3 regions of the Streptomyces sp. G7(2002) genome follow, and region 2 is predicted to be linked to each of the others. Evidence: riboswitches for the same ligand, from Rfam matches in the RefSeq annotation. Region 2 holds a riboswitch; each other region holds the start of a gene.
The links. Region 2 has a riboswitch for cyclic di-AMP ahead of NUT86_RS25190 (C40 family peptidase). Riboswitches for the same ligand answer to the same signal wherever they lie in the genome.

Region 1: linked by a shared signal. The riboswitch ahead of NUT86_RS19480 (M23 family metallopeptidase) and the one ahead of NUT86_RS25190 (C40 family peptidase) in region 2 are both predicted to bind cyclic di-AMP.
Region 3: linked by a shared signal. The riboswitch ahead of NUT86_RS16900 (LysM peptidoglycan-binding domain-containing protein) and the one ahead of NUT86_RS25190 (C40 family peptidase) in region 2 are both predicted to bind cyclic di-AMP.

Annotation. Positions count from the first base shown of each region.
Region 1 covers NZ_CP102609.1:4,656,454-4,663,449, forward strand. The annotation lists gene NUT86_RS19480 (M23 family metallopeptidase) at 204-1,322, opposite strand; cyclic di-AMP (ydaO/yuaA leader) riboswitch at 1,334-1,488, opposite strand; gene NUT86_RS19485 (DUF2332 domain-containing protein) at 1,774-2,907, shown strand; gene NUT86_RS19490 (PP2C family protein-serine/threonine phosphatase) at 3,023-4,180, opposite strand; tRNA gene NUT86_RS19495 (tRNA-Lys) at 4,562-4,637, opposite strand; gene NUT86_RS19500 (DEAD/DEAH box helicase) at 4,816-6,981, opposite strand.
Region 2 covers NZ_CP102609.1:5,914,273-5,921,268, forward strand. The annotation lists gene NUT86_RS25180 (C40 family peptidase) at 1-670, opposite strand, end outside; gene NUT86_RS25185 (hypothetical protein) at 995-1,348, shown strand; gene NUT86_RS25190 (C40 family peptidase) at 1,470-2,621, opposite strand; cyclic di-AMP (ydaO/yuaA leader) riboswitch at 2,629-2,798, opposite strand; gene pcrA (DNA helicase PcrA) at 3,103-5,556, shown strand; gene NUT86_RS25200 (M23 family metallopeptidase) at 5,679-6,996, opposite strand, start outside.
Region 3 covers NZ_CP102609.1:4,089,191-4,096,186, reverse strand. The annotation lists gene NUT86_RS16920 (MFS transporter) at 1-856, opposite strand, end outside; gene NUT86_RS16915 (LysR family transcriptional regulator) at 997-1,881, shown strand; gene NUT86_RS16910 (cytochrome P450 family protein) at 1,938-3,245, shown strand; gene NUT86_RS16905 (LysM peptidoglycan-binding domain-containing protein) at 3,567-4,583, shown strand; cyclic di-AMP (ydaO/yuaA leader) riboswitch at 4,835-5,005, shown strand; gene NUT86_RS16900 (LysM peptidoglycan-binding domain-containing protein) at 5,013-5,672, shown strand; gene eno (phosphopyruvate hydratase) at 6,004-6,996, shown strand, end outside.

The DNA.
Region 1 (6,996 bases), 1.3 Mb from region 2:
CACGGGTTGAGCTTTTTGCGCGTGTGCCGAGGGCACCGGTCATGCGCCGAGGCCGGCGAACACGAGCGTGCCAAGGCCGCCGGTCGAGCGCCGACGCCGTCGTTCATGCGCCGAGGCCGCCGGTCACCCGTTGATGCCGCCGTTCATGCGCCGAAGCCGCCGGTCACCCATTGATGCCGTCAGTCACACGCTGATGCAGCCGGTCACACGTTGATCCCGTGATCGCGAAGCCACGGCATCGGGTCGATCGGATCGCCGGCGTCGGGGCGTACCTCCAGGTGGAGGTGGGGGCCGGTGACGTTGCCGGTGGCGCCGACGCGGCCGATGACATCGCCGGTGTTGACCTTGCCGGAGGTCTTCACCATCGAGGAGAGGTGGCAGAACCAGACTTCGGTGCCGTCGTCGAGGGTGAGGACGATGCGGTAGCCGTACGAGCCGGCCCAGCCGGCCTGGGTGATGGTGCCGGAGTGCAGTGCCTTGACGGGAGTGCCGGTCGGCGCGGCGAAGTCCTGTCCGGTGTGGTCCGCGGCCCAGCGGTCGCCGGCCTGGCCGAAACTGGCGGTGAGCGTGTAGGAGGACACGGGGGCGATGAAGCTCTTCGCCAGCTTGGCGAGGCGTTCGGCCTCCGCCTTCTGACGGGCCGCTTCCTCGGCCTTGCGCTTGGCCTCCATCTCGGCCGCCTTCTTGGCTGCTGCGGCCTTTTCGGCCGACTTCTGGTGGGCGGCGGCTTCCGTTGCGGCCTGCTGGACAGCGGCCTGTTCGGCGGTGTCGCGGGCCTCCTGCTCGGCGGCGCCCTGCTGCGCGTCCGCCTGCTGGAGGATGCGGCTGCGCAGCGCCTCACCGGCGCCCGTGCCGCCGCCCGTGTCCGCGCTCGTCTGCGTGGCCCGGGTGAGCGGCCCGGAGGCGGCAGGAGCCGCTTCGGCCGCGGCAGCCGAGGCGGTTTCGGAGTCCTCGTCGGATATCAGCTCGCCGATGCCGGGAAGCGACTTGGCGTCCGGCAGGTTTTCGGAGAGGTCGTCGGCCATCCCGCCGATGTCGGGCATCGAGATCGGCACCGGCGGACGGTCCTCGGCCGAGGCCATTCCGCTCGCGCCGACCGCCGCGATGACTCCGACACCCAGGACGGTGCCGCTGCGGGCGAATCCGCCGCCGCGCTGCTTGGCCACCCGGTGTTTGCCGCGGACGGAACGGGTGGATTCCTCGGTGGGATTCCACTCCTCCCACGGTCCGTCGCCGTCATCGGCACCGGGACCCGGGAAGGCCCCTCGGTCATCGAGCCCGTAGGTGGACGGAGACTCGGGGGCAGGCCTGTTGGACGCCACGGAGGCGCACTCCTTTCCTTCCTTCTCGCCTACCGGGTTAGCTGACGGGTTCGGAGCAGGAAGGTCTCCTACGGGCGCCCGCTGGCGGAGGGCGTCCGATTCACCCCAAGGAAGTGGTTCCCCGGTTCCCTTGGTGCAGTTCGAAGTGCTTGGGGGTGCGTGAAAAGCGCGTGCGGGATTCGGCGTCGGCGCGCGGTGCCGCCTCTTGCGACGGCTGGGACGACCGCGCTGCGTTATCGGACAGTAATAGAGATGGCGACCGAATTCCAAGCGTTCCCACGAATCCTTATCGGCTGAGCACAACCTGTGGCATGGACTTTTTCGGCCACCACGACCACAAACCGGGCGAGTTGACCACCCGGCCCTAAACGATCTCGCGCGGATTGTGTGCCAGTCGTTATGCGGAGGGGTGGCCCTCAATTACGGAGGGTGAGAGCAGTAACGTCGGATCATGGTCGTCAACGTCGGGAACACCGGGAACGCCGGACGTGCTGCCGGTATCGCGTGGGGAGTGGCGGAGCGGTACCGGGAGTTCTCCTGGCGGGAGGCGCGGGGCCGGTCGGACGCGCACGAGGAGCTGAGCGCGCGGATCAGCCAGGACGCGGAGCTCTGCGACCTGCTGTCGGGGTCGCTGCCCGCCGGCAACAAACAGCAGCCGAATCTCCTGCTCGCCGCCGTCCGCTATCTCGACGGCCCGCACGCCGAAATGGGCCCGCGCGGTGAGGCCGCGTACGGGCGCTGGCGCGAGTGGACGATCCGGCACTGGGACGAGGTGCGCGCGGTGATCATGCAGCGCGCCACCCAGACCAACGAACCGGCCCGCTGCGCCACCCTGCTGCCGCTGCTCGCCCGTCTGCCGCAGCCGCTGGCGCTGCTGGAGGCCGGTACGTCCGCGGGACTGTGTCTGCACCCCGACCGCTATCGCTACCGGTACGAGGCCGCCGGCGAGGGCGGGGACGGCCGCCGGACGGTCACCCTCCGGTCCGAGCTGGGGGCGCCGGAGAGCCCGCTGGAGCTCACCTGCCGTACGGGAGGGGCCGCCGACGAGCTGCCCGACCGGATGCCGGAGATCGTGTGGCGGGCCGGCATCGACCTCGACCCGCTCGACCCGGCTGCCGAACCGGACGATCTGCGCTGGCTGCAGGCGCTCGTATGGCCGGGCGACGGGGAGCGTACGGCGCGGCTGTCCGCGGCCGTCGATGCGGTGCGGCCAGCGCCGCGGCCGCGGATGGTGCGCGGCGATCTGCTCGACGAGCTGCCCGCGCTCGCCGCCGAGGCGCCGCCCGAGGCGACGCTGGTCATCTTCCACAGCTCGGTGCTGACCTACCTGCCGCCCGCCCGCCGCGAGGAGTTCGCCCGTCTCGTACGGTCGCTGCTCGACGGACGGCCCGGCGGCGGCCACTGGATCTCCAACGAGCACCACTCCGTACTGCCCTGGATCACCGGCCCCGCACACCGCTCGCCCCGCCCGGAAGACCCGCTGCTGCTGACCCTCGCACTCGACGGGCACCCGGTCGCACTCACCGGCCCGCACGGCCAGAGCCTGCACAGCTTTCCCGGGGCGGCGGACACCCCGGGGAGCTGAGCGCAGCCAGGTATCCGTAACGCCCAGCCCCGGCCCTGTACGCGCGGCCACACCCCTCCGCGGATCCCGCCCCCCATAAGCCGCCACCCCCAAGGCCCCTACAAAACGCCGACGCCTACGCCCCCATAGGACGCTGCACCGCCAGCAGCGCCATATCGTCGGCCGGCGCGCCGCCCGTATGGCGTGCGACGTCCTCGACGACGGTGTCCAGGAGGACGTCCGGGCCGGGGAAGCGGCAGCCGCGCAGTTTGCTCGACGGGTTGTAGAAGCGACCGAGCAGGTCCCGGGCCTCGGTCACACCGTCGGTGAAGAAGAGCAGCAGGGCCCCGGCCGGGAAGAACGTCTCGTCCGCCCGGTCCGGCCGGCTCGCCATCTCGCCCAGCCCCAGGGGCAGCGCAGGCGCCGCGGGGGCCAGCTCGCGCAGACCGCCGTCCGGGGTGAGCAGCAGCGGGGACGGGTGGCCCCGGTTGAGCACCCGCAGCACGGACTGCCCGTCGGCGGGGATCTCGGCCAGTACGGCAGTGGTGAACCCCTCGGTCCGCTCCACCCCGTTGCGCCGCCCGCCCTCCCGTTGCAGCGCCCGCTCCAGCCGCCCCGCCACCGCCCCCAAAGTGCTCTCCTGTTCCGCCGCCTCGCGAAAGGCGCCGATGACGATCACCGCGGTCTCCACCGCCTCCAGCCCCTTGCCCCGTACGTCGCCGACGATCAGCCGTACGCCGTGCGGGGTGTCCTGCACGGCATAGAGGTCGCCGCCGATCCGGGCGTCCGCCCGCGCCCCCACGTAGCGGGCGGCGAGGGCGAGCCCGGCGAGCCGTTCGGGCGGCATGGGCAGTACGGCGCGCTGGGCGGCCTCCGAGACGTCCCGTACGGAGGCCAGGCGGGCGTCGGCCGTCCGGACGACCCGGTTGATGCCGAGGGCCAGCAGGGCGACGACAAGGACCGTGACGATCTCCGTCACCGACTCGCTGTAGTTCTGCCCGGCGCTGCGGTAGGTGACGACCCAGATCTCGCCGAGCAGGGCGGCCAGGGCCGTGAGGGCGGTGCCCCGCAGGGAGAAGAGCGGCGCGGCGACCAACGGGGCGGCGGAGAAGAAGGGGGCGGCCGTGTAACTGGCCGGCGTCCCCATGTCGAAGACGACCCCGCCGACGATCAGGATGGCGGGAAGTCGGCGCACCAGCAGACGGCCGGACCACGACATCCGGGAGCGGCCCTCCCCACGGGCCCCTCGCTCCCCGTCGCCCTCGCCCTCGGGGGGCGCCTCACCTCGGAGCATCCGCACCGGCCTCTTCCCACTCCCGCCCGTCCGTACGGGCACCGCCGTGCCGGTCGCCTAGACGTCCCCAGGCTTGCCGGTACGGGGCGGGACGGCGACTCGTCGGGGGCCGGACGGGTCACCGGACCGGCCGCGCCAGGGGAGGAAGAGGCGAGAACGGGCGGGCGAAGAGGACCGGCGGAAGCGGCGGCCTCGCCAGCCGCTCGTGCCACCCGCCTCGTGCTGCCCGATTCGTCCGCCCGGTTCACGCACCCCAAGCCCGTCCCGCTCAGCGCCACTTGAGCCCGCCCGGAACACCGGTCATGCCTGAGGGCCCGGACCGCATACGGTCCGGGCCCTCAGGTCACTGCACGCCGGCCGGACGGTCTCCCCGTCCGCTTCTGGTGGGCCATCAGGGGCTCGAACCCTGAACCAATGGATTAAAAGTCCACTGCTCTGCCAATTGAGCTAATGGCCCGCACCGAGCAGCATAGCCCGAGGAGGTGCCGCAGCCCGAAGGCATTACGGATCAAGCCATACGGCGGGGTGCCGCGGGGCCGGCCGACGGGCCCTGTGGGGCCTCCGGTGTGCCGTACAACACGCAGGGCCCGTACGGCACTTGCGTGCGTACGGGCCCTGCGGATCAGCGTCGGTGATCAGCCGTTGCGCTTCCAGCGCGGCTTGTCCTCGCGGCGGCCGAAGGAGCCGGTCGGGGCGCCACGGTGGTCGTCACGACGGCCGTACGGGCGGTCGCCGCCGGAGCGGTGGCCACCGGAGGACGGACGGCCGGAACGGTCGTCACGGTTGAACGGACGGTCGCCGCCGCCGGAGCGGTAGCCACCGGAGGACGGACGGCCACCGGAACGGTCGTCACGGTTGAACGGGCGGCTCGGACGGTCGCCGCGGTCACGGTTGAAACCGCCACCGGAACGGTCGTCACGGCGCTCGAAGGAACGGCCACCGGAACGGTCGTCACGACGGTCGCGGTTGAAGCCACCGCCGGACCGGTCATCGCGACGGTCGCGGTTGAAGCCACCACCGGAACGGTCATCGCGACGGTCCCGGCCGAAACCGCCCCGGTCGTCACGACGGTCACGGTTGAAACCGCCACCGGAACGGTCATCCCGACGGTCACGGTCGAAGGAACGGCCACCGGAACGGTCGTCACGACGGTCACGGTTGAAGCCACCACCGGACCGGTCATCGCGACGGTCACGGTCGAAGGAACGGCCACCGGAACGGTCGTCACGACGGTCGCGACGGTCGAAGTTGCCCCGGTCGTCGCGGCGCTCGTCCGACCCACCGGCCTGGGCCGGTACGGCGGCCTCCGCGGCGGCCTCGGCCTCGGCGGTGACGGCCGCGGCGGCGAGCGCCTCGGCCGGGTCCTCGCCGCGCTCACGGGCGGCACGGGCGGTCAGCCGGTCGGCCTCCTCGCGCAGCTCGGTGGCGCGGCGCTGAAGGCGCTCCAGCTCGCGGGTGAGCTCGGCCACCTCACGCTCGGCCTGCTTGGCGGAGTTGTTGGCGCCGTCGGCCTGGACCTCGGTGAGCGAACGCGCACCGGTGATCCGGGCGACGTCCTCGTCGAAGGCGCCGGAGCCGCCGACGATGTGGCGCGAGGCGTCGACGCCCGCGTCCTCCATCAGCCGGAAGATCTGCCGGCGCTGGTGCGGCAGCGACAGCGAGACGACGGTGCCGGACTGGCCGGCGCGGGCGGTACGGCCCGAGCGGTGCAGGTAGTCCTTGTGGTCACCGGCCGGGTCGACGTTCAGGACCAGGTCGATGCCGTCGACGTGGATACCGCGGGCGGCGACGTCGGTGGCGACCAGCGCGTTGACGTAGCCGTCCTTGAAGTCCGCGAGCACCCGGGTCCGCGCGCCCTGGGTCATACCGCCGTGCAGCGCGTCGGCCTTCACGCCGGACTCGACGAGCTGCTCGGCGATGCGGTCGGCGCCCAGCTGGGTGCGGACGAAGATGATGGTGCGGCCCTTACGGGCGGCGATGGCGGCGGTGACCGGCGCCTTGTCCTTCGGCTTCACGACCAGGACGTGGTGGGTCATGGTGGTGACGTTGCCCTGGGCGCTGTCGACCTCGTGGCTGACCGGGTTGGTCAGGTAGCGCTTGACCAGCGTGCCGATCTCGTTCTCCATCGTGGCGGAGAAGAGCATCCGCTGACCGCCGGACGGCACCTGGTCGAGCAGCTCGGTGACCTCGGGCAGGAAGCCCAGGTCGGACATCTGGTCGGCCTCGTCGAGGACGGCGACCTGGATGTTCTCCAGGGAGCAGGCGCCACGGTTGATGATGTCGCGCAGCCGGCCCGGGGTGGCGACGAGGACGTCGACACCGCGCTCCAGCGCGTAGATCTGGTTGCCCATGGACGTACCGCCGCAGACGACCTTCATCTTCAGGCCGAGGACGTCGCCGTAGGGCTGGAGGGCGTCCGCGACCTGCATCGCGAGCTCACGGGTCGGGGTGAGGATGACCGCGCGCGGCTTCTTCTTCTCGGTGTGGCCGCCGGCGAGCTGCGCCAGGGTCGGCAGACCGAAGGAGAGCGTCTTGCCGGAGCCGGTGCGGCCACGGCCGAGGATGTCCTTGCCGGCCAGGGCGTCCGGGATGGTCGCGGCCTGGATGGGGAAGGGGGTGGTGACGCCGTTCTGCGCGAGCTTGCGGACGACGCCCTCGGGCAGTCCGAGGTCGGCGAAGGTGACGGTGTCGGTGGCGGCTTCCGCCGCGTCGGTCTCGGGCGCCTCGTCGGCGGCCGTCACCTCGGGGGCCGTCTGCTCGTCGATTGCGGGCATGACGGACTGCTCAGTGGAAATGGACATGCGAAATGCGAAACC
Region 2 (6,996 bases):
CCATCCGCTGCCGCTGCTCCGCGGTCAGCCGGTGGAGCAACTCCTCGGCGGCGCCCAGCTTGTGCACGACGGTGACCCGGTGCTTCTTCAGCTTGGCCTCGGTGTCCGCCAGCCGCTCCACGGTCTCCTCGGCCCGCTGCCGGACCTGCCGTACGCTGCCGAGCCGGCGCGCATAGCCGGCCACCGCGGTCGCCTGATGGCTGCCCGTACGCTCCAGCACCGCGGCGCCGTCCAGATAGCGCTGCGGGTCCGCGGACAGCAGCAGCCGTACGGCCGGGTCGACGCCGCCGGAGCGGTACTGGCTCGCGGCCAGGGTGCCCAGTTCGGTGCGGGCGGCGTTCAGCTTCCGGGTCCTGCGGGCGGCCTCGTCCTGCAGTCTGCTCAGTTCCTCGCGTGCGGTGTCGGCGGATTCCTTCGCACCGTTGTAGTTCTGCGTGGCCACCTCTGCCTCCTGGTACAGCGCGTCGACCCGGTCCTTGACCTGGGCGGGGGTGGGCCGGTGTGCGGCCTGGGCGGTGCCCTCGAAGCCGGTGGCGGTGGCGGTGGCGGCGCCGGCCAGCGCCAGGGTGGCGGCCGTACGGGCGGTGCGCGCGCTGCGCGAGCCACCGCCGGTGAGCGCGGCGAGCGGATGCTGCCGGGGCTTGCGGTGCGAGGCCACGGTGGCCGTCACTTCCTTCCCTTCGAGCCGTGGGCCCGGCGGCGGTCCGTCACGGGGGCAACGGACCGCCGCCGCACCTCTCGGCGGGGACGGCCGACGGAACGCCGGTGGGAGGCCGGCGAGGCGGGGAGTCGGCCGCCTGAGGGAGGACGCTAAGCCTGGATGTCACGGCAGTGAGTCCCCTTGCCCGGCATTGTTCGCTTTCGACCACGGCAGGTACGCGGGTGACCGCGGCGCCATGGTCCTACGGCCGGGACCGGTCTGGCCTGACCGAAGCGGCGATAGTGGGCGCCCTGCCCGAAGGGCCGTGCTATACGGCGGCTACGATCCAGCACTATGGACGTAGTAACCAATATCTTCGTCGGCCTGCACATCATCGGCATCGCCTCCCTGCTGGGCGGCTTTCTGACCCAGATGAAGGCGATGAGCGCGGGCACCGCCCGCTTCGTGCCGGCCATGCTGCACGGCGCACTGACGATGCTGGTCACCGGCATCGTGCTGGTCGGCCTCAACCAGGCCCAGGACCACCCCCTCAACAACATCAAGCTCGGCATCAAGATGGCCCTGCTGGTGGTGATCCTGGCGCTGGTCTACGTCAAGCGGGACGACGAGACGGTCGACAAGCCGCTCTTCGCCGCGGTCGGCGGACTGACGGTGGCCAACATCTTCATCGCGGTGCTCTGGACCTGACGCACGTCCCCACCACGGCACACCGCGCGGTCCTCGCACTCCGGATCCGGAGGCGACGGCCGCGCGGTGGCGTGTGGGGGGTGACCGTGGGGGGTGGTCTTGTGGGGGAGCGGGCCGGGCGTCAGCCCGGGCGGACACTCCCGTAAATCGGCATGTAGTAGATCGACTCCTCCCGGACGTTGGCGCCCGGCTTCGGAGCGTGGACCATCTTCCCGTTGCCTATGTACATGCCGACATGGCTGATGTCGTCATAGAAGAAGACCAGGTCACCGGGCTGCAGATCCTTGGTGGCCACGCGCTGGCCGATCTTGACCTGGTCCCAGGTGGTCCGCGGCAGATCGACGCCCACCGCCTTCCACGCCGCCTGCGTCAGCCCCGAGCAGTCGTAGGAGGCGGGGCCGGTCGCGCCCCAGACATACGGCTTGCCGATCTGGGCGCGGGCGAAGGCGAGCGCCTTTTCACCCTTGGTGGAGGCCGAGTCACCGGCGGAGTCGCCGCCGGTGGAGCCGCCGCCGGTCCGGTCGTCGGACGAGCCGTCGCCGTCCTGCTGCCGCTGGCGCTCCCGCTCCTGCTGCTTGCGCGCCTCCTCCGCGGCCCGGCGCTTGGCCGCCTCCTCCTTCTGGCGCTCCAGCTCCGCCAGCCGCGCCTTCTCCTGGGCGGTCAGCCGGGACAGCAGCTGACGGGCCTCGGCCAGCTTGTCCTGGACGGAGCGCTTGGACTCCTTGAGGGAGGCCTGCGAGGTCTGCAGCCGCTCCAGGCTGCGGGTCGCCTCGGCACGTTGCTTGGCCGCCTTCGCCTGCTGCTCCTGGTAGTCGGTGACGGCCTGCTTCTGCCGGCCGGACAGCCGCTCCATGAGGTGGTTGCGGTCGACGAACTGCTGCGGGTCCTTGGCCAGCATCAGCTGCGCCGTCGGGTTCATGCCGCCGGTGCGGTACTGCGCCGAGGCGAAGGTGCCCAGCAGCCGCCGGGACTGGTTCATCTTCTCGGCGCGCTGTGCCGCGGCGTCGAGCAGGCCGTCCACGGTGTCGCGCTGTTCGTCGGCGCGCTCCTTGACGGCGTTGTACTTCTGGGTGGCCACCTCGGCCTGGTGGTAGAGATCGTCGACCTTCTGCTTGACCTCTTCGACGGTGGGCTTGGGCGCCCTGGGGGCCGCTTCGGCGGACTGCGAGAGCAGGGTGACCGAGGCGAGGGCGGCGGTGGTGAGTCCGGCCGCCGTACGACGGCCTCCGGGTGAGGCGAGAACGCTGGTGCGCGGCTTGCGATGCGACGCCAAGACCGGCAACTCCTTCCGTGGACCGCCTACCGGGTTAGCTGTCGGGTTCGGGCGGTGTCGCTGACGGAAGGCTTGCCCTACGGTCCGGACGTCCACTGGCGACGGCCGTACGGATCGATTCACCCCGGTGGTGCTGGTGGGTCCCCGGCTCCGGGTGCCTGGGGGCAGTGCCGGACTCGGCGTGGCGGCCCGTGCGGACGCTGTCGTCCACGGGGAGGCGGGCTGCCTGAGCGAGGACGTTAGCCAACTCGTGTGGCTCCTGTGAAGGCTGATGTTCGATATGCCCGAAACCTTTTCGTGACCTGAACGCGATGCGGGTGTTGTGCTGCCAGATGTCGGATTCGGGTAGACGAGGCGCCGCCCGATCTGTGACGGCCCCGGACGTCTGACCTGCCGCGGCGCCACGGCCCGCCCCGCGGACGGCCCGCAATCCGCTACTCCGCGGCGGACTGTCAGTGCGGCGGCCTAGACTCGGTGGGCGATGAGCAGCCTCTTTGACGACAGCTTCCTGGCGGACCTCGGCCACAAGGGCGAGGAGGAGCACCCGCCGCCCCCCGAGGACGAGCACGGTCCGGCCCCGGAGGAGATCCCCGCCGACCTCTTCGGCGGGAGGTTCGACGCGCCCGCCCCCAGGGAGTCGTACTACCGCGACGGCGCCGCCCGCCCGCCCGTCGACGCCGCGGCGCTGCTGGAGGGGCTCAACGACGAGCAGAAGGCCGCCGTGGTGCACACCGGCGGCCCGCTGCTGATCGTCGCCGGCGCCGGCTCCGGCAAGACCCGGGTGCTGACCCACCGCATCGCGCATCTGCTCGCCGAGCGCCATGTCCACCCCGGCCAGATCCTCGCGATCACGTTCACCAACAAGGCCGCCGGTGAGATGAAGGAGCGCGTCGAGGAGCTGGTCGGCCCGCGCGCGAACGCCATGTGGGTCTCCACCTTCCACAGCGCCTGCGTCCGCATCCTGCGCCGCGAGTCCAAGAAGCTCGGCTTCACCTCGTCCTTCTCGATCTACGACGCCGCCGATTCCAAGCGCCTGATGGCCCTGGTCTGCCGTGATCTCGATCTGGACCCCAAGCGCTACCCGCCCAAGTCCTTCAGCGCGAAGATCTCCAACCTCAAGAACGAGCTCATCGACGAGGAGACCTTCGCCGGGACGGCGGCCGACGGTTTCGAGAAGACGCTGGCCGAGGCGTACGCGATGTACCAGGCGCGGCTGCGCGAGGCCAACGCCCTGGACTTCGACGACATCATCATGACGACGGTCAATCTGCTCCAGGCCTTCCCGGATGTCGCCGAGCACTACCGCCGCCGCTTCCGCCATGTCCTCGTCGACGAGTACCAGGACACCAACCACGCCCAGTACACCCTCGTCCGCGAGCTGGTCGGCCCCGCCGAATCCGCCGCGGAGCTCTGCGTCGTCGGTGACGCCGACCAGTCGATCTACGCCTTCCGCGGCGCCACGATCCGCAACATCCTCCAGTTCGAGGAGGACTACCCGGACGCGACCACGATCCTGCTGGAGCAGAACTACCGCTCGTCGCAGACGATCCTGTCCGCCGCCAACGCCGTCATCGAGCGCAACGAGAACCGCCGCCCCAAGAACCTCTGGACGGACGCCGGCACCGGCCCCAAGATCACCGGCTATGTCGCCGACACCGAGCACGACGAGGCCCAGTTCGTCGCCGACGAGATCGACCGGCTGACGGACGCCAAGGACGCCAAGGCCGGCGACGTCGCGGTCTTCTACCGCACCAACGCCCAGTCCCGGGTCTTCGAAGAGATCTTCATCCGGGTCGGGCTGCCCTACAAGGTCGTCGGCGGAGTGCGCTTCTACGAGCGCAAGGAGGTCCGCGATGTCCTCGCCTATCTGCGGGTGCTCGCCAACCCCGAGGACACCGTCCCGCTGCGCCGCATCCTGAACGTTCCCAAGCGCGGTATCGGCGACCGCGCCGAGGCGATGATCGACGCCCTGTCGGCGCGCGAGAAGATCACCTTCCCGCAGGCGCTGCGCCGGGTCGACGAGGCCTACGGCATGGCGGCCCGCTCCGCCAACGCCGTCAAGCGCTTCAACGTCCTCATGGAGGAGCTGCGGACGATCGTCGAGTCCGGCGCCGGTCCCGCCACCATCCTGGAAGCGGTCCTGGAGCGTACGGGCTACCTCGCCGAACTCCAGGCCTCCACGGACCCCCAGGACGAGACCCGGATCGAGAACCTCCAGGAACTCGCCGCCGTCGCCCTGGAATTCGAGCAGGACCGCGGCGAAGCGAACCCCGGCACCCTCTCCGACTTCCTGGAGCAGGTCGCGCTGGTCGCCGACTCCGACCAGATCCCGGACGAGGACGAGGAGGGCAGCGGCGTCATCACCCTCATGACGCTGCACACCGCCAAGGGCCTGGAGTTCCCGGTGGTCTTCCTGACCGGCATGGAGGACGGCGTCTTCCCGCACATGCGCTCGCTGGGCCAGACCAAGGAGCTGGAGGAGGAGCGCCGGCTGGCCTATGTCGGCATCACCCGCGCCCGTGAGCGGCTCTATGTCACCCGCTCCACGATGCGCAGCGCCTGGGGCCAGCCCTCGTACAACCCGCCCTCCCGGTTCCTGGAGGAGATCCCGGACGACTTCGTGGAGTGGAAGCGGACGGGCCCGGCGACGCCGTCCGCTTCCATGGGCGGACTCTCGGCGGGCGGCGGAGGCGGCTTCGGCTCCTCGCTGTCGTCGTCGCGCGCCAAGGGCCCCAGCGGCTTCGCGACCCGCCGCTCCCAGGACCGCCCGGTGGTCTCGCTGGCCGTCGGCGACCGCGTCACGCACGACAGCTTCGGCCTCGGCACGGTCGTCGGCGTCAAGGGCAGTGGTGACAACGCCGAGGCGACCATCGACTTCGGCGGCGAGAAGCCCAAGCGGCTGCTGCTGCGGTATGCGCCGGTGGAGAAGCTGTAACGGAAGGCTGTACCGGAAGGCTGTACCGGAAGCCGGAAGCCGGAAGCCGGAAGCCGGAAGCCCCCGGGGACGTGCCCTGGGGGCTTCGACGGAGCCGGAGCCGACAGCGGCCGGTTCAGCGGTCAGTTCGGGTCGAGGCCGTGGTCCTGCAGCCAGGGCAGCGGGTCGACCGCCGCGCCGCCGCCGGGACGCACCTCGAAGTGCAGATGCGGTCCGGTGGAATTGCCGGAGTTGCCCGAATAGGCAATCTGGTCACCGGCCTTGACCGTCCCGGAACGGATCTTGGTGCTGCTGAGGTGGCAGTACCACGTCTCCGTGCCATCGGCCGCCGTCACGATCGCCATGTTGCCGTAGGCGGAGTTCCACTGGGTGCGGATGGTGCCGTCGGTGGCGGACATGACCGGGGTGCCGTAGCTGACCGGGAAGTCGATACCGGTGTGCAGCGACATCCAGTTGACCCCGGCCTGGCCGAACTGGGCGCTCAGCCCGTGCTGCTTGACTGGCAGCAGGAACTTGGGCCGCATGGCCTCCTTGCGGGCCGCTTCCTTCGCCTTGCGCTGGCGCTCCAGCGCCTGGCGCTCCTTGAGGTCGATCCGCTCCTGGGTGCGGCTGGCGCGGTCGCGGAAGTCATCCGCGCTGGCGCTGAGTCCGGCGAGCTGGGTGTCGAGCTTGTTGTTGGCCGCGGACGGCTTGACGGCCGCGACATCGGGCGCGGCCTGGGCGGTCGCATCGGCCTTGTCGTCCCCGCCGAAATCGGCGACGGCCGCGGTGGCCACGGCGCACACGCCCATGGCGGCGACCGAGGGCACCGCGACGGTCAGCAGCGCCGACCGCTTCGCCGTCCGCCGCCGGCCCCGGCCGCGGACGGCTTGCCCGGCTTCCGGCCCGGTGACCCGCCGGCCTGCGGGGGCGGGGGCCGCGGGGGTGATCGGCATGGCCTGCGTCATGGCGTCCGCCACGGCCGCGGCCTCGCTGTAGTCCTCGGCATCGCGGGGGGAGCCGTCGTCGGCCTCGGCCCGGCCGGTGTCGTACGGGTCGTTCCCGGGCCGTCCGGCGTCGGTGCCGGCGGTGTCGAAGTGCCCGGCCTCGTCCCAAGTGGTGCTGTCCCACTGGATCGTGTCGTTCGGGGGCGGTCCGGCCTGCGCCGGGATACCGGCGATCAGGTCCTGGTCGGTGGTCGACCAGATCGCGGTGGCCTCGAAGCTCGCGGTCTCCTCGACCGCGGTGGCCTGCCGGCCGAAGGCGTCGAAGGCATCGGCGGTCTCGTACGCGCCGGGGTCGTAACTGCCGGTGTCGTACGCGCCGGTGGGGTAGGTCCCGGTGTCGAAGCCGCTGTCGAAGCCGCCGTGGCCGTACGCGGTGGCTTCGTAACCGGCCGTCTCGTACCCGGACGAGGTGTACGCGGTCGCGTCGTGCGCCGGGGCGTCGTAGGTGGTGTGT
Region 3 (6,996 bases), 1.8 Mb from region 2:
GGTCCGCCAGCCGTCCGCCCACCGAGGCGGCCAGTGAACCGGCCGCGCCCACCAGCCCCAGCAGCCCGATGGCCGACTCCTGCCAGCCGTAGGACGGTCCGGACATCAGGAACGCCAGCGCCGTCCACAGCACGCTGAAGCCCGCGAAGGTCAGCGCGCCCAGCGCACCCCGCCACCGCAGCACCGGCTCCTGGCCGAACAGCGCCAGCGTGGAGCGCAGCAGCGCCGGATAGCGCAGCCCGGCCGTGGTGCGCAGGGCCGGCAGCCGGAGCCGCAGCAGCACCGCCATCAGCAGCATCAGCGCCGCGTTGACCCAGTACACGGTGCGCCAGCCGCCCAGCTCGGCGAGGAGCCCGGCGGCCGTACGGGCCAGCAGGATGCCGAGCAGCAGCCCGGTCATGACGGTGCCGACGGTCCGGCCGCGCTGGGCGGGTGCCGCGAGGGTCGCCGCGTAGGGCACCACGACCTGGGCGGCGACCGAGGTGAGGCCGGTCAGGGCGGTGCCGGTGAGCAGGAGGGCGGCGTGGGGCGCGCTCGCCGTGACGGTGAGGAAGACCGCGGTCGCCGCGGTCAGGGTGACGGCCAGCCGGCGCCGCTCCAGCAGATCGCCGAGCGGGACGAGCAGCAGCAGGCCGAGTCCGTAGCCGACCTGGGCCACGGTGACGACCAGTGCGGCGGTGGACGCGGAAAGGTGCAGATCGCGGCCGATGAGGTCCAGCAGGGGCTGGGCGAAGTAGTTGCCGGCGACGGAGAGTCCGGCGGCGACCGACATCAGCAGCAGGGTGCCGCGGCCCAGGCCCGGCCGCGTCCCCGGTGCCTCCCCGGCGGGCGGCTCCGGTATGTGCTCGGTCTCCATGACCTGACCTCCCCTGTACGCCCACGGCCACCGTGGCGGCGGGCACGTCCCAGCCTGGGGTCCGCAGATCAATGAGTCCAACACATCGTTTTCATCGCATCCATCGTGAATCGTGATCAATGCTGGCTAGGGTGCGGGATATGGAGCTTCAGCAGATGCGGTATGTGGTCGCGGTGGCCGAGGCCGGTGGGTTCACCCGGGCCGCCGAGCGCTGCCATGTGGTGCAGTCCGCGCTCAGCCATCAGATCGCCCGGCTGGAGAAGGAGCTCGGTGCCCGGCTCTTCGACCGGACCAGCCGCAGTGTCCGGCTGACCGCCGCCGGCGAGGCCTTCGTCCCGGTCGCCCGGCAGGCGCTGGAGGCTGCCGAGCGGGCCCGCGCCGAGGTGGCGGCGGCGACCGGGGAGGTGCGCGGCCGGCTCGCGGTCGGCGCGATCTCCACCGTCGCGGCCGTGGATCTCGCCCGGGAGCTGGGGGCCTTCCGTACGCGGTGCCCGCAGGTGCGGATCAGTCTGCAGACCGCGATGAGCGACCAGCTCCTCGAACAGGTGCGGCAGGGCGTGCTGGACGTGGCGTTCGTCGGGCTGGTGCCCGCTGCGCGCACCGTCGGCGTACGGGAGAAGGAGCTGGCGCGCGGTGAGCTGGTCGCCGTCGTGCCGCCGGGGCATCCGCTGGCGGGGCGGGAGTGGACCACGCTGTCGCGGATCGCGCGGGAGACGTTTGTCGACTTCACGGCGGGGTCCGCGGCCCGCCGGCAGCGCGAGGACGCGTTCCGTGCGGCGGGGCTGACCTCGGAGGTGGCGTACGAGGTGACCACGGTCGAGTTCCTGGCGAAGCTGGTCCGGGCGGGACTGGGCGTCGGCATGGTGCCGGAGGCCATCGCCTCCGAGCTGGCCGGGCTGGACATCGTGCGGGTGCGGCCGGCGCCCGAGCGGACCGAGCGGGTGGTGTGGAGCGGTCTCGGCCCGTCGCCGGCGGCCGTGGCGTTCCTGAGCGGCCTGGGGGTGGATCCGAATGACAGGCCCTAAGGGCCCTGCCCGGTGCGCGGGCGCGCCGTTGTGCGCCCAGCGGTTACGGTCGGAAGGTGCACGACAAGCCCCACACCACCGCCGCCGACGCCCCCGCGGGCTGCCCCGCCGCCGGGCCCGCCCCCGCGCTGTTCACCTGGGAGTTCGCCTCCGACCCGTACCCCGCGTACGCCTGGCTGCGCGAGCATGCGCCGGTGCACCGGACCGAGCTGCCCAGCGGTGTCGAGGCCTGGCTGGTGACGCGGTACACGGAGGCGCGGCAGGCGCTCGCCGACGCCCGGCTGTCCAAGAACCCGGTCCACCACAGCGAGGCCGCGCACGGCAAGGGCAAGGTCGGCATCCCGGGCGAGCGCAGCGCCAACCTCATGACGCATCTGCTCAACATCGACCCCCCGGACCACACCCGGCTGCGCCGCCTGGTCTCGAAGGCGTTCACCCCGCGCCGGGTCGCCGCCTTCGCCCCGCGGGTCCAGGAGCTGACCGACCACCTCATCGACCAGTTCGCGGCGAAGGGCGAGGCCGACCTCATCCATGAGTTCGCCTTTCCGCTCCCGATCTACGCGATCTGCGATCTGCTGGGCGTACCGCGCGAGGACCAGGACGACTTCCGGGACTGGGCGGGCATGATGATCCGGCACGGCGGAGGGCCGCGCGGCGGCGTCGCCCGCTCCGTGAAGAAGATGCGCGGCTATCTCGCCGAGCTGATCCACCGCAAGCGCGAGTCCCTGGGCGAGACCGCCGAGGCGGACGAGGATCTGATCTCCGCCCTGATCAGGGCCTCCGATCACGGTGAGCACCTGACCGAGAACGAGGCCGCCGCGATGGCCTTCATCCTGCTCTTCGCGGGCTTCGAGACCACCGTCAACCTCATCGGCAACGGCACCTATGCGCTGCTGCGCCACCCCGCCCAGCGTGAGCTGCTGCAGAAGTCGATCGCGGCGGGCGACACCGACCTGCTCACCACCGGCATCGAGGAACTGCTCCGTTACGACGGACCCGTGGAGCTGGCGACCTGGCGGTTCGCGACCCAGGAGCTGACGCTCGGCGGGCAGCGGATCGCCGAGGGGGACCCGGTCCTGGTGGTGCTGGCCGCCGCCGACCGCGACCCGGAGCGCTTCGAGGAGCCGGATGTGCTCGATCTGACCCGGCGTGACAATCAGCATCTGGGATACGGGCACGGCATCCACTACTGCCTGGGTGCGCCGCTCGCCCGCCTCGAAGGGCAGAGCGCGCTGGCGACCCTGCTGACCCGGCTCCCCGACATCCGTCTTGCCGCGGAACCTGACGATTTGCGCTGGCGTGGCGGGCTCATCATGCGCGGACTGCGTTCACTTCCGGTGGAGTTCACTCCGGAGCGGCCCTGACCAGCGGTAAAGCGCAATGTGACACAGAGTCAACTGCGTGACCTTTACGTGATCCGCACTACACCGACTTGTGACTACTCCTGACCCCGGCTACCTTTCGACCCGACGATCGACAGGCTTCACTCGATCGGTCGAAGCGGTGATGTGGGGGACCGGTGTAACGGTGCCGCTCGCGTGCGTCGGCCGGCCGGAAGCCCCGTCGAGCAGCTCGAAGAGCTCGTCGAAAAACTCAACCGCCGCGCGAAAGGCATCCGCATGCGTTCCGGGAACGGCCGACATCGTCGACCCCGTCAGGCACCGGCCATCTTTGTCACGGCGGGAGTGACCGGCGCAGGCCTCGCCCTGCCGCTGTTCGCCGCGAGCGGTGCACAGGCCGCCGACACCTCGACCTGGGACAAGGTCGCCCAGTGCGAGAGCGGCGGCGTGTGGAGCGCGGCGTCGGGCAACGGCTACTACGGCGGCCTGCAGCTCACCCAGGAGATGTGGGACAACTACGGCGGCTCGTCCTATGCGTCGCGCCCCGACCTCGCCAGCCGCTCCCAGCAGATCGCGGTCGCCGAGTCGATCCTCGACGACCGCGGGCCGGACGCCTGGCCGAGCTGTGCGGTGAACGCCGGGCTGACCGACGACGGCCGGGCACCGGAGGTCGACCCGGGCAGCACCAGCACCCCGGCGCCCGACCCCTCGGACTCCGAGGGCTCCCTCGACCCCTGGGACACCCCCGGTTCGTCCGACTCCCACGACCGTGCGGACTCCGACGGCAGGAACGACGGGCCGAGCGACGAGCCCAGCGACGAGTCGAGCGGTCTGCCGTCCGACGTGACGCCCTCGCCCGACGCCTCGAAGTCCGACGGGCCCGGCGACTCGTCCGCGAGCCCGGAGCCGTCCGACCCGGCGACGCCCGGCGACAGGGGCGACGACCGGGGCGGCGACCGGGACGAGGGCCCGTCGCAGTCCGCCGACCCGTCCGACGAGCCCTCCGCGGACCCGTCCGACGGTGGCAGCCGCACGGACAGCAGCGGCACCCCGCGCGAGGTGCCCGGCAAGGGCAAGCACCGCGGTGAGGCGGGCGACGGGGACGCCGGTGACGGTGACGACGACGGCCGGTCCGCCGGCGGACGGCACGCCTCGCGCGGCGATGACGCGCACCGCACGGGCCCGGCGGCCGACGGCGACTACACGGTGCGCCCGGGTGACAGCCTGTCAGCCATCGCCACGGCCCACCGGCTGCCCGGCGGATGGGCCGAGCTCTACGACCGCAACGAGGGCGTCATCGGCTCCGACGCGGACCTGATCCAGCCCGGTCAGCAGCTCGATCTCGGGCGGAACGCAGGGTAGTTCGGCACCCTTCGCCCTCTTTTGGGAAAGTGAGACAAGGGTCTCGTTGACTGTGGTGGGGTCCGGGCTGCTCAACCCCGGCATACCGGGCCTCACCTGCGAATATGTAACCAACCCGTGATCAAAAACGGTCAACTTGGTTCAGATGGTGGGGTTTGAACCCCAAGGGGATTACTGCTTAACGTCAGGACCGCTCGCCAAAGCGGGCCCTTCGATCACACGCCGAATCCTGCCGGTGGTCGAAGGCACTTGACGCGCAAGCGCCGAAGGCAGGAGCGGGGGACCCAGGATTTGTGCCGGCCCCGCCCGTGAAAACGGGTCAACCGGCTTGGGGTGAAGCCACGTGCGTCCTGCGCACACGGCCGGGCGACTCATCAGTCCGAACCCGACAGCTCACCTCGTAGGCGTCGGTGAGGAAACGAACGAACCATGCTGATCTTCAAGGGCAAGCACCGTCGTCCCTCCAAGGCCGTCCGCGTCGCCACCCTCGCCGGTGTCGCCGGTGCCGCCGTGGCCGTGCCGCTGATGGGCGCCACCTCCGCCTCCGCCGCCTCCGTCGCCACCTGGGACAAGGTCGCCCAGTGCGAGTCCGGCGGCAACTGGTCGATCAACACCGGTAACGGCTACTACGGTGGCCTGCAGTTCTCCAACTCCAGCTGGGCCGCCGCCGGTGGCACCCAGTACGCGCCGCGCGCCGACCTGGCCACCAAGTCCCAGCAGATCGCCGCCGCCGAGAAGCTCCTCGCCATCCAGGGCCCGGGTGCCTGGTCCTGCGCCGGTGCGGGCAACCTGACCTCCGGTGGCCCGGCCGCCGACGTCGACACCTCCGCGCAGACCAAGTCCGCGCCGAAGCAGGAGTCCGCCAAGCCCGAGGCCAAGAAGGCCCCGTCCGCCTCCGAGGACCGTGCCTCGCGGTCCGCCGAGCGCAAGTCCACGGGCGACGGCAACTACACCGTCAAGGCGGGCGACACCCTCGCCAAGATCGCCAAGGCCCACGGCACCGACTGGAAGTCCGTCTACAAGGCGAACAAGTCGGTCATCGGCGGCAACCCGAACCTGATCATCCCCGGTCAGCAGCTCACCGTCTGAGCCGCTTTCTCACCGGGGCACCGGCGGGCTCGAGCGGCGGGCCCCCTTCCTCCGTGAGACCGCCCCGCCACGGCGCGCCCTTCCCCCCCGGCGCGTCGTGGCGGGGCTTCTCGCATCCCGGGCCACGGGCCCGAGGCGCCCCGGCCGGCGGCAGGCCGCTGACCGGCGCTGTTCAGCAACTTTTCCCGTTCAGTGAACAATGTGCCCAAACGTCCCGTGAACTGGGCCTTTGGGCCTGTTTTCGTCCCACGGAGCGGGCCAAGGGCAGGCGGACGCGCCCGGGGCCGTTAGGCTCATGCGCAGAACGCCAGACACCCACGAAGGAGACAACGTGCCGTCGATCGACGTCGTCGTAGCCCGCGAAATTCTCGACTCGCGAGGTAATCCCACGGTCGAGGTCGAGGTCGGCCTCGACGACGGCAGCACCGGCCGTGCCGCCGTCCCGTCCGGCGCCTCCACCGGCGCCTTCGAGGCCATCGAGCTCCGCGACGGCGACCCGAACCGCTACCTGGGCAAGGGTGTGGAGAAGGCCGTCCTGGCCGTCATCGAGCAGATCGGCCCGGAGCTCGTCGGCTACGACGCGACCGAGCAGCGGCTGATCGACCAGGCCATGTTCGACCTGGACGCCACCGACAACAAGGGCTCGCTCGGCGCCAACGCCATCCTCGGCGTCTCCCTCGCCGTGGCGCACGCCGCCTCCGAGGCCAGCGACCTCCCGCTGTTCCGCTACCTCGGCGGCCCGAACGCGCACGTGCTGCCCGTCCCGATGATGAACATCCTGAACGGCGGCTCGCACGCCGACTCCAACGTGGACATCCAGGAGTTCATGATCGCCCCGATCGGCGCGGAGTCCTTCTCCGAGGCGCTGCGCTGGGGCGCCGAGGTCTACCACACCCTCAAGAAGGTCCTGAAGGAGCGCGGCCTGTCCACCGGTCTCGGTGACGAGGGTGGCTTCGCCCCGAACCTGGGTTCCAACCGTGAGGCCCTCGACCTCATCCTGGAGGCCATCAAGCAGGCCGGTTACGCCCCCGGCCAGGACATCGCGCTCGCGCTGGACGTCGCCGCCTCCGAGTTCTACAAGGACGGCAAGTACCAGTTCGAGGGCAAGGACCGCTCGGCCGCCGAGATGACCGAGTACTACGAGGAGCTCGTGGCGGCCTACCCGCTCGTCTCCATCGAGGACCCGCTGTTCGAGGACGACTGGGCCGGCTGGAAGGTCATCACCGACAAGCTCGGCGCCAAGGTCCAGCTCGTCGGCGACGACCTGTTCGTCACCAACCCCGAGCGCCTCGCCCGCGGCATCGAGGAGGGCTCCGCCAACGCG